3 regions of the Mesorhizobium sp. M0496 genome follow, and region 1 is predicted to be linked to each of the others. Evidence: predicted binding sites of a transcription regulator. Region 1 holds the regulator's gene; each other region holds the start of a gene.

What was found. Region 1 encodes PhoB, which activates phosphate uptake and scavenging genes when phosphate is short. Its sites were predicted from a motif close to TGTCATNNANCTGTCAT; they were not measured.
Region 2: the regulator PhoB is predicted to act here: its motif matches at 1,381-1,397, upstream of NKI73_RS29510 (PhoX family protein).
Region 3: the regulator PhoB is predicted to act here: its motif matches at 2,224-2,240, upstream of phnG (phosphonate C-P lyase system protein PhnG).

What each region holds. Positions count from the first base shown of each region.
Region 1 is NZ_JAMYRC010000034.1:59,245-62,522, reverse strand. Features, by position in the region: gene pstB (phosphate ABC transporter ATP-binding protein PstB) at 1-769, shown strand, start outside; gene phoU (phosphate signaling complex protein PhoU) at 795-1,502, shown strand; gene phoB (phosphate regulon transcriptional regulator PhoB) at 1,522-2,211, shown strand; gene eglC (endo-1,3-1,4-beta-glycanase EglC) at 2,881-3,278, shown strand, end outside.
Region 2 is NZ_JAMYRC010000053.1:23,385-26,662, reverse strand. Features, by position in the region: gene NKI73_RS29520 (hypothetical protein) at 1-395, opposite strand, end outside; gene NKI73_RS29515 (hypothetical protein) at 712-1,170, opposite strand; gene NKI73_RS29510 (PhoX family protein) at 1,466-3,278, shown strand, end outside.
Region 3 is NZ_JAMYRC010000080.1:8,352-11,629, forward strand. Features, by position in the region: gene NKI73_RS32810 (carbon-phosphorus lyase complex subunit) at 1-1,070, opposite strand, end outside; gene phnH (phosphonate C-P lyase system protein PhnH) at 1,072-1,683, opposite strand; gene phnG (phosphonate C-P lyase system protein PhnG) at 1,683-2,144, opposite strand; gene phnF (phosphonate metabolism transcriptional regulator PhnF) at 2,266-3,015, shown strand.

The sequences.
Region 1 (3,278 bases):
CGCCGAGGCCACCGCCAAGGCCAAGATCGAGGTCAAGAACCTCAACTTCTACTACGGCCAGTCGAAGGCGCTGAAGGACATCACGCTGTCCTTGCCGGAGCGCAGCGTCACCGCTTTCATCGGGCCTTCGGGCTGCGGGAAGTCGACGCTGCTGCGCGTCTTCAACCGCATCTACGAGCTCTATCCCAAGCAGACCGCCGAAGGTCAGGTGCTGCTCGACGGCCAGAACGTTCTCGACCGCTCGCAGGATCTCAACCTTTTGCGGACCAAGATCGGCATGGTGTTCCAGAAACCGACACCATTTCCGATGTCGATCTATGAAAACATCGCTTTCGGCGTCAGGCTCTATGAGAAGCTCAGCAAGTCCGAGATGGACGGTCGCGTCGAGCAGGCGCTGAAGCGGGCAGCACTCTGGACCGAGGTCAAGGACAAGCTCAACGCCAGCGGCCTCAGCCTCTCCGGCGGCCAGCAGCAGCGGCTCTGCATCGCCCGTACCGTGGCGGTGAAGCCGGAAGTCATCCTGCTCGACGAGCCGGCCTCGGCGCTCGATCCGCTGTCGACCGCCAAGATCGAGGAGCTGATCGACGAGTTGCAAGCCGACTACACGATCGTCATCGTCACCCACAACATGCAGCAGGCGGCGCGCGTGTCGAAGCAGACGGCCTTCATGTATCTGGGCGAGCTGGTCGAGTTCGACCGCACCGAGAAGATCTTCACGTCGCCCCGCGAGAAGCGCACGCAGGATTATATCACCGGCCGATTCGGCTGAGTTCAGGCATACGAGGGACAGGATCATGAGCGAACACACAGTCGCTTCTTTCGACGAGGATCTCGGTCAGATCAGCAGGCTCATCAGCGACATGGGCGATCTCGCCAGCTCGATGGTCGGCGGTGCGACCAAGGCGCTTTTGAATTCCGACAACGCGCTGGCACAGCGTGTCGTCTCCGACGACGCCATCATGGATGCGCGTCAGCGCGAGCTCGACGATCGCGCCATCACGTTGATCGCCAAGCGGCAGCCGATGGCCGACGATCTGCGCCATGTCGTCGGTTCGATCCGCATGGCCGGCGATCTCGAACGCATCGGCGACCTTGCCAAAAACATCGCCAAGCGCGTCGGCACTGTCGGCCTCAGCGTTACGCCGCGCGACCTTTCGCACTCGATCGATGGAATGGCGCAACTGGTGTTGATCCAGGTGCAGGGCGTCATCGAGGAATATGCTGCCCGCGACGCCGAGGCGTTGGCAAAACTACGCGCCGACGACGAGCGCATCGATGTCAAGTACACGTCGGTGTTCCGCGAACTGCTGACCTACATGATGGAAGATCCCCGCAACATCACGGCGTGCACGCATCTGTTGTTCTGCGCCAAGAACCTCGAGCGCATCGGCGACCACGTGACCAACATCGCCGAAAATGCCTATTATGTTTTGACCGGTACGCAGCTGCCCGCCAATCGTCCGAAGCAGGACGAGACGGCAATGTCCGCGCCGGCGGCATGATGACAGGGGTGACCAGCCGATGATCGCGCCACGCATCATGGTGGTGGAGGACGAGGAGCCGCTAGGCGTGCTGCTCCGCTATAATCTGGAGTCCGAAGGTTACCAGGTCGAGGTGGTGACGCGCGGCGACGAGGCCGAGATCCGGCTGCAGGAGAACGTTCCCGACCTTCTGGTGCTCGACTGGATGGTGCCGGCGGTTTCCGGCATCGAACTCTGCCGGCGCCTGCGAATGCGTTCCGAGACCGAGCGGCTGCCGATCATCATGCTGACCGCGCGCGGCGAGGAGAGCGACCGCGTGCGCGGCCTCTCGACCGGCGCCGACGATTATCTGGTCAAGCCGTTCTCGACACCGGAGTTCATGGCCAGGGTCAAGGCGCTGTTGCGCCGCGCCAAGCCGGAAGTGCTGTCCAGCGTGCTCAAGGTCGGCGACATCGTGCTCGATCGTGAATCGCACCGGGTCTATCGCAAGAAGAGCGAGATTCGGCTCGGACCGACCGAATTCCGCCTGCTCGAATTCATGATGCGCCATCCCGGCCGCGTGTTCTCGCGCAGCCAGCTGCTCGACAATGTCTGGGGCGAGACGATCTACATCGACGAGCGCACGGTCGACGTGCATGTCGGCCGACTGCGCAAGGCGGTCAACAATGGCCGCATGCCCGATGTCATCCGGACCATTCGTGGGGCAGGCTACGCGATTAGGGAAGACTAAAGCGCGTCGCGGTTGAACGGATTCAGGCGACGCGCTTTAGGTGTTTGTTTTTTATGCATGTCGTTTTCCCAAAACCGAGGTCGCTTTTGGGCGACATGCATTAGGTGCCTGTTCCGTCCCGATAGATCGTGACCAGGAAAACTCGATTAGCAGGCGGTCGCCAACGGCCGCGAAGGCTGGAATGTTGCATTCGTCTCATCGATGGGGAGCGAGCACGTGACGCCAGGAGCGGTCATCCCCATCAGTTTTCGAATGACCGCATTTGGGCTAAAGCGACAGGCAGCTTCTGGCGTTCTCCGATCTCCCAAACTCTCTATGTGCCCCGGCTGGCGGCAGGAAGCACGGCCAGCGACACGCATTAGTCGGTCACATCGCCATCTTGCCCGCAGACTCCGACCAACAAGCCGCGCACTCAAGAATTAATTTGAGTTAATTTATATATAGGATGTGTATTTTGCATAAATACACAATTTTATTAAATTTACTTCAACCTACAGCAGGTTCTCTGCTCTTTATTCATTGTGTGTACTCCGAATATTCAATACGATCTCGGATCGAATGACGATTCCGTGGAACGATCTCGTTCTTTGCAACGTTGCTTTGAAAGCGGTCGCCGGACTTTGCGCCGAATGATTTGACCAGGTCGGACACCATGAGGAAGGATTTCTGATGAGCACGGTCTTAAACGCCAAAGGCATCCCCCTTCCCTACACCGGCGCTTCCACTCATTGGTTCTCGGCCACCGGGTCCGGGCCAGAACTGCATGGCACCTCCGGCAACGACTCCTTCTGGGGAGACACCGGCGTCAATGTCACGATCTACGGTGGCGCCGGCGACGACTACTATCACCTCTATTCCACCAACAATAAGGTGGTTGAAGATCCCGGGGCAGGGATCGACACGATCGACACATGGATGAGCTACAAGCTCCCCGACAATTTCGAGAACCTCGTCGTTACCGGCGCCAATCGATATGCGTTCGGAAATGCGTTGGACAACATCATCAAGGGCGGATCGGGTCATCAGACGCTGGATGGCGGCAAGGGAAATGATGTCCTGATCGGTGG
Region 2 (3,278 bases), on a different contig from region 1:
CCGTCGGGATGCCGGACTGTGATCTTGTTGCCTGTCACGTCGACCTTGTCGCCGGTCGTGGCATTGACATGATTCGCGCTCTTACCCTGATTAGATCCCGATTTGCCGTTGTTGCCGCTGTTGCCGTTCCCGTTGCTGTTGCCGCTATTTCCGCCGCTGCTATTACCGCCGCTGTTGCCGCCACCGGAATTGCCGCCACCACCGCCGTTTCCACCACCGCCGCCGTTGCCGCCGCCGCCGCCTCCACCACCGCTGCCGCCTGCAACGGCGGTGGCGGCATGGATCCCGGGAATGGAATCTTGGAGGGCAATTTGATAGGGGGCAATGATCAACGCCAGCGCAGCCGCGGATCTGAGCGCCAGCCAGCAACAACGGGTCGTGACCGATCTTTGCATCCTGATCTCCGTCGATTGAGTCCGGCGTGCCCACCCTCAACGTTACAGTTGCAACCAACATCGCCGAAAGACGTGGTGCCCGGAAGCGACCTCCGACCGTTGCGGTTGTCCCCTAGGACCTTTGCAAGCGCAAGGTTGGACTAAAGTCCTATTCGTATGCTATATTAGCTTCGTATGAACGGCGCCGCGACCGCCATCGCCGACGGGAGACTGGCTTTCCCGATGTCTGGGCGGCGGCAGACGCCGAACATCAAGGTCACCTCCGCCGGGGGCGGCGGAGGTGACTGCGAGGTTGGCCGTTGCTTCTGGCCTTGCCTCACAATGCCTCGAGGCGACTGAAATCGTCCGCCGTCGCCGGACGTTCGACGATCGTGCGGCCGAGAGCATCCTTCATCTCGAAACGGCCGTTCTCGATCTCTTCCCTGATGCCGTCGGGATGCTCGACCTCGATCTTGTTGCCGTCCACTTCGACCTTGTCGCCGGTGGCCGCATTGACATGACGGCCAGTTCCGCCATTGCCGGATCCGGAATTGTCGGTTCCGCCGTGAGCGTTACCGCCGCCATTGTTACCACCACCGGCCCCGGAATTGCCGCTGTTTCCACCGTTTCCACCACTTCCGCCACTATTTCCGCCATCCTTGGCGTGCGCGGCTGCGGCAACGATGCCGGGAGCGGAGCCGTGGAAGGCGAGTTGACAGGGAGCGATGGCCAGCGCCAATGCCGATGTCGCTCTCAGAGCCAGCCAGCGATAGCGGGTGGGGATCGATCCACGCATCTCGGTCCTCCTTTTCATCAGGCCGACGCCGGCGTTGGCAAACCGCCGATCATTGCCGACATAGCTGCCTTGGCATAAGGGGCCCGCGACCGATGCCGCGCCAACAGGGACCTTTGCGTGGCCGATCAGGGACCTTGGTCCCCCCGCGTTGCGCCATTGCGAAAGGGTCGGCTGCCTAGATCGTGGAATGCGATTGAAAGCGGTTTGAGATGTCACGAAAATGTGATCGACCGGATATAAGGGGTTAAACAGGCAACACGCTCCAGCCATCCCCCGAAGCCAGAGGCAAAGCCCAATGACCGAACTTCGCTCCCCCGACGCCCGATTCCGCACCAGCCTGCTCGAGGAAAACGACGGCCCGGCCACCAACCCCACCGACAACCGCACCATGGGCGAGATCATCGCCACGAGGTTCTCGCGCCGTGGCTTCCTCAAGGGCTCGCTTGCCGTCTCGGCCATCGCCGCCACCGTCAGCCCGCTGGCGCTGGTCAGCGCCGACGAAGCGCGGGCAGCGGAAGGCTCTGCCTTCGCGTTCGACGAACTGGAGGCAGGCATCGACGACAAGCACCATGTCGCACCCGGCTACGACGCCGATGTGCTGTTGCGCTGGGGCGATCCGCTGTTTGCCGATTCACCGGAGTTCGACCCGACGAAACAGTCGGCGCCGACGCAGGCGAAACAATTCGGCTACAACAACGACTATGTCGGCTATCTCCCGATCGACGGTTCGGCCGAACACGGCTTGCTGGTCGTCAACCACGAATACACCAACCCGCATCTGATGTTCCCGGGCATCGTCAGGATCGTCGACAAGGACGGCAAGAAGTCGGCCGAGGTCGCACCGCTCTCTAAGGAGCAGGTCGATGTCGAGATGGCAGCCCACGGCGGCACCATCGTCGAGATCCGCAAGGTCTCGGGCAAATGGCAGGTGGTGCGCGACGGCAAGCTCAACCGCCGCATCACCTCCAACACCGAAATGGCGCTGTCCGGTCCGGTCGCCGGCCACGACCGCGTCAAGACCAATGCCGACCCGTCCGGCACCAGGGTGTTCGGCACGTTCAACAACTGCGCCGGCGGTGTCACCCCCTGGGGCACTTACGTGATGGCCGAGGAGAACATCCACGGCTATTTCTCCGGCGACCTGCCGGAGGGCCACAAGGAGGCCGCCAACTACAAACGCCTGGGCATTCCCGAAGGCGCCTATGAGTGGGCCGCACATTACGACCGTTTCGACCTTGCCAAGGAGCCCAACGAGGCCAATCGCTTCGGCTGGATCGTCGAGGTCGATGTCAACGACCCGACCTCGACGCCGAGGAAGCGCACCGCCATGGGCCGCTTCAAGCACGAGGGCGCCGAATCGATCGTCGCCAAAGATGGCCGCGTCGTCTTCTATCTCGGCGACGACGAGCGCTTCGACTATGTCTACAAATTCGTCACCAAGGGTACGTTCAATCCGAACGACCATGCCGCCAACAAGGATCTGCTCGACGACGGCACCCTGCATGTCGCCAAGTTCGCCGAGGACGGTTCGGTCGAATGGCTGCCGATCGTCTTTGGCCAGGCGCCGCTGACGACCGAAAACGGCTTTGCCAGCCAGGCCGACGTGCTGATCGAGACACGGCGCGCCGCCGACCTGCTCGGCGCCACCAAGATGGACCGCCCCGAAGACATCCAGCCCAATGGTGTCAACGGCAAGGTCTACGTCATGCTGACCAACAATTCGAAGCGCAAGGCCGACCAGGTCGATGCCGCCAACCCACGCGCTGAAAACGCCTTCGGCCACATCATCGAGATATCGGAGGACGGCGGCGATTTCACTGCCACCAAGGGCAAGTGGGAAGTGCTTTTGAAATGCGGCGATCCCTCGGTGGCCGATGTCGGCGCCACCTTTTCGACGGCAACGACGGCCAATGGCTGGTTCGGCATGCCCGACAATTGCGCGGTCGATTCGGCTGGGCGCCTATGGGTGGCCACCGACGGCCAGGGCCCGAAAGCCACCGGCCGCACCGACGGCCTGTGGGCGGTGGACACCGAAGGCTCGGCGCGGGCGACCTCGAAACTGTTCTTCCGCGTGCCGATCGGCGCCGAAATGTGCGGTCCGCTGTTTG
Region 3 (3,278 bases), on a different contig from region 1:
TCGCGGGCGTCATATTCGGCGCGCATGCGGCGCACGAGGTCGAGTTCGGCCTGGAAGTCGACATAGTGCGGTAGCTTCAGATGTTCGACGAAGCCGGTCGCCTGGACGTTGTCGGAATGCGAGATGACGAACTCCTCATCCTGGGCGGCGGCGACGACATCCTCGCCCAACTCGCTGGCGCGAAGAGCGCGGTCGCAGAGCGCCATCGCCATCGCCTTGCGCTCGCTCTGGCCGAAGACCAGGCCGTAGCCGCGGGTGAATTGCGGCGGCGCCTTCGCCGACCCTTTGAACTGGTTGACCATCTGGCATTCGGTGATGCGCACCGTGCCGAGCGGGACAGCAAAAGGCAGTTCGGGCACATCGAGTTCCAGCTCGACCTCGCCGATGCGGATCTCGCCGACAAAGGGATGGTTGCGGGCATAGCCGCGCTGCGTGGAATAGCCGAGCGCCAGCAGGAATCCTTCATCGCCGCGCGACAGCGCCTGCAGGCGGATGTCGCGCGCCATCGGGAACTCCAGCGGCTCGCGGGTGATGTCGCCGGGGACATGGTCCTGCGGCATGTCGCCGTCCGGTTCGATCAGGCCTTCGCGGGCGAGGATCGCCGAGACGCGCGGCATGGCTTGCGCTTCGGTCTCGCGCTGCAGCGGCTCGGCGACGTCGGCGCCGGCGGCAAGCTCGGGATCGAGCAGCCGGTGGGTGTAATCGAAAGTAGGCCCAAGCAACTGGCCGCCGGGCAGGTCCTTGTAAGTCGCCGACACGCGCCGCTCGACCAGCATGGCGGCGGTGTCGATGGGCTTGGTGTAGCCGAAGCGCGGCAGCGTGGTGCGATAGGCGCGTACCAGGAAGATTGCCTCGATCATGTCGCCGCGCGCCTGGACGATGGCGAGTGCCGCCAATTCCCGGTCGTAGAGCGAGCCTTCACTCATCACCCGGTCGACGCCGAGCGCCAGCTGCTCGACGATCTGGTCGAGGCGAAGCGCCGGCACCGAACGGTCGCCGCGCCGGCGGTCGGCAAGCAGGCTGTGGGCGTTGGCGATTGCTGCTTCGCCACCTTTTACAGCGACATACATCTTACGCCTCCATCGTCTTGATGCGCGTCGTGCGCGGCAGGCAGGCTATGCCATCAGCGGTGGCGAGGATGATGTCGACGCCGCGCGGGAAGCGCTTGATATTCTGCTTCCACTGCTCGACGAAATGACGCGGCATCTGCGCCGGTGCAATCGTGGCGCTGGTTTCGATGCCGGGACCTTCGAGCAACAGAGGCGTGCCGGAGACGAGATCGCTGACATTCAGGATCAGCGTGGTCGAACGGTCAGGGTAGTCCTGCGTGCCTTGCGAAAAACCGTCGAGCGCCATCATCTCGGCCGGCGTGGCGATCAACGCAAAATGCGCATCGGCCGGCGTGTTGGCCATCGGCGCGCCGGTGTGGAAACCAAGCCAGGATTTGATGGCGGTGGAAGCTTGCAGAGCCGGGTCCAGCCACAGCGGCGTGTCGTTGTCGCACAGCGCCAGGGCTATGGCGCCGGCGCTTGCCGAGAGCGGCGCCGGCGGGCGGGCGAAGGCCGGCAGCGGCTGCAAGCTGCCCGGCCGCGCCATTGCGTCCATGACCGCGCGGAACACAGTCTGGGCATTGAAGACCGGATCGGCGAAACCGCCTTCGATCGATTGCGCTGCGATGTCCATCAGTCTTCTCCGCGAACCATAGTGAAGAAATCCACCTTCGTGGCCGCCGTCTCGGCGCGGCGGCGTTCATGCGCCGTGGTCAGGGCCGACCGCAGAGGCACTATCAGCCCGGTCTCCACCTCGGCGCGGCGGGCAGGGTCCTGCCACAGTGCGTCGGCGATGGCCGCCAGCCTCGCCTTCTGCTTGTCGCGGCCAAGCGCATAGCAATGGCCGACCTGTCCGGACGGCAGCCGGACGGTGGCGCGGGTGACGGTCGCCTCGCCGACATTGAAGGGCGCGCCGCCACCGCCGATGCGGCCGCGCACGGTGACCAGGCCGGTTTCGGGGCCGCGCAGCAGTTCCGCGTCCGAAGGCAGTCCGGCCTCGTTCCAGAGCCGAACGATGTCGTCGCCGCTGGATTGCGCCAGGGTTGCCATGACGGCCTTGCGTTCGGCCTGGTCGCGGGCTTCCTGTCCTCGCATCAGCAACATTCCTCTTCGGCAAATTTGTCTATTGATATAGACAACTATACAAATTATACCTATTATCTAGCGCGAGTCCATGACGGGTGGATGACAAGCACTTGAAGATTGGGGGCAATCAATGGTCGGGCGGCTGGCAGCGGACAGCATCGAGCGGCGCAGCGGCGTCTCGCTGTGGCGGCAGATCGCCGAGAAGATCCTGCAGGCGATCGCCGTCGGCGATTTCGCAGAAAGCGCCGCGCTGCCGCCGGAGATGGCACTGGCTGACCGCTATGGCGTCAACCGCCATACCGTGCGCAGCGCCATATCAGCCCTTGTGCAGGAAGGGGTGCTGCGGGCCGAGCAGGGGCGCGGCACCTTCGTGCTGTCGCGCAAGCGGCTGTCCTATCCCATCGGTGCGCGCACACGCTTTTCAACAGGCCTGCAAGGGCAGACATCGGAACGGCATATCGTCCTGCTCGCATCCTCGGTCGAGCCGGCCAGCCGGCGTGTCGCCGAGGGGCTGGGGCTTGCCAAAGGGGCCGATGTGATCCGCCTGGAAACGCGCGGCGAAGCCGACGGCCGGCCGGTGTCACGTGCTGCCGGCTGGTTCGATGCCCGGCGCTTTGCCGGTATCGATGCTGCAATGGCGGAGACCGGCTCGATCACCGCATCGCTCGCCCGGTTCGGCATCGACGACTATCTCAGGCAATCGACCGTGCTATCGGCGCGCCACGCCGATGCGGCGGACCTTGCAGACCTCGACCTGCAACCGGGCGCCATCGTGCTGGTTACAGTCGCTGTCAACGTCACGCCGGACGGCCAGCCGATCCAGGTTTCCGAGTCCAGGTTTCCGGCAGAACGGGTGGAGCTGAAGCTGTCGGCGCTGTAGGGAGTGGCAGCCTCATACGAGACCGTGACTTCTGACTCGCGCTGATATCAGGCCAGTTCGGTCGCGCTCACCTGTCAGCGTCGGCGCATTTGAGGACCGGCTTCCCCCACTCCGTCTCGGCTTCGCCGAGCCACCTCTCCCCCCTCCGGAGGGAGAGGAAGGGAGCCGGAGTCTGGTTGAAGAGCGTTGGCTGCAATAGGCTCGCACCCTTCCTCTACCCCGTCGATCGGGGGAGAGCGACTATCTGGGGTGTCAAGTTGCAA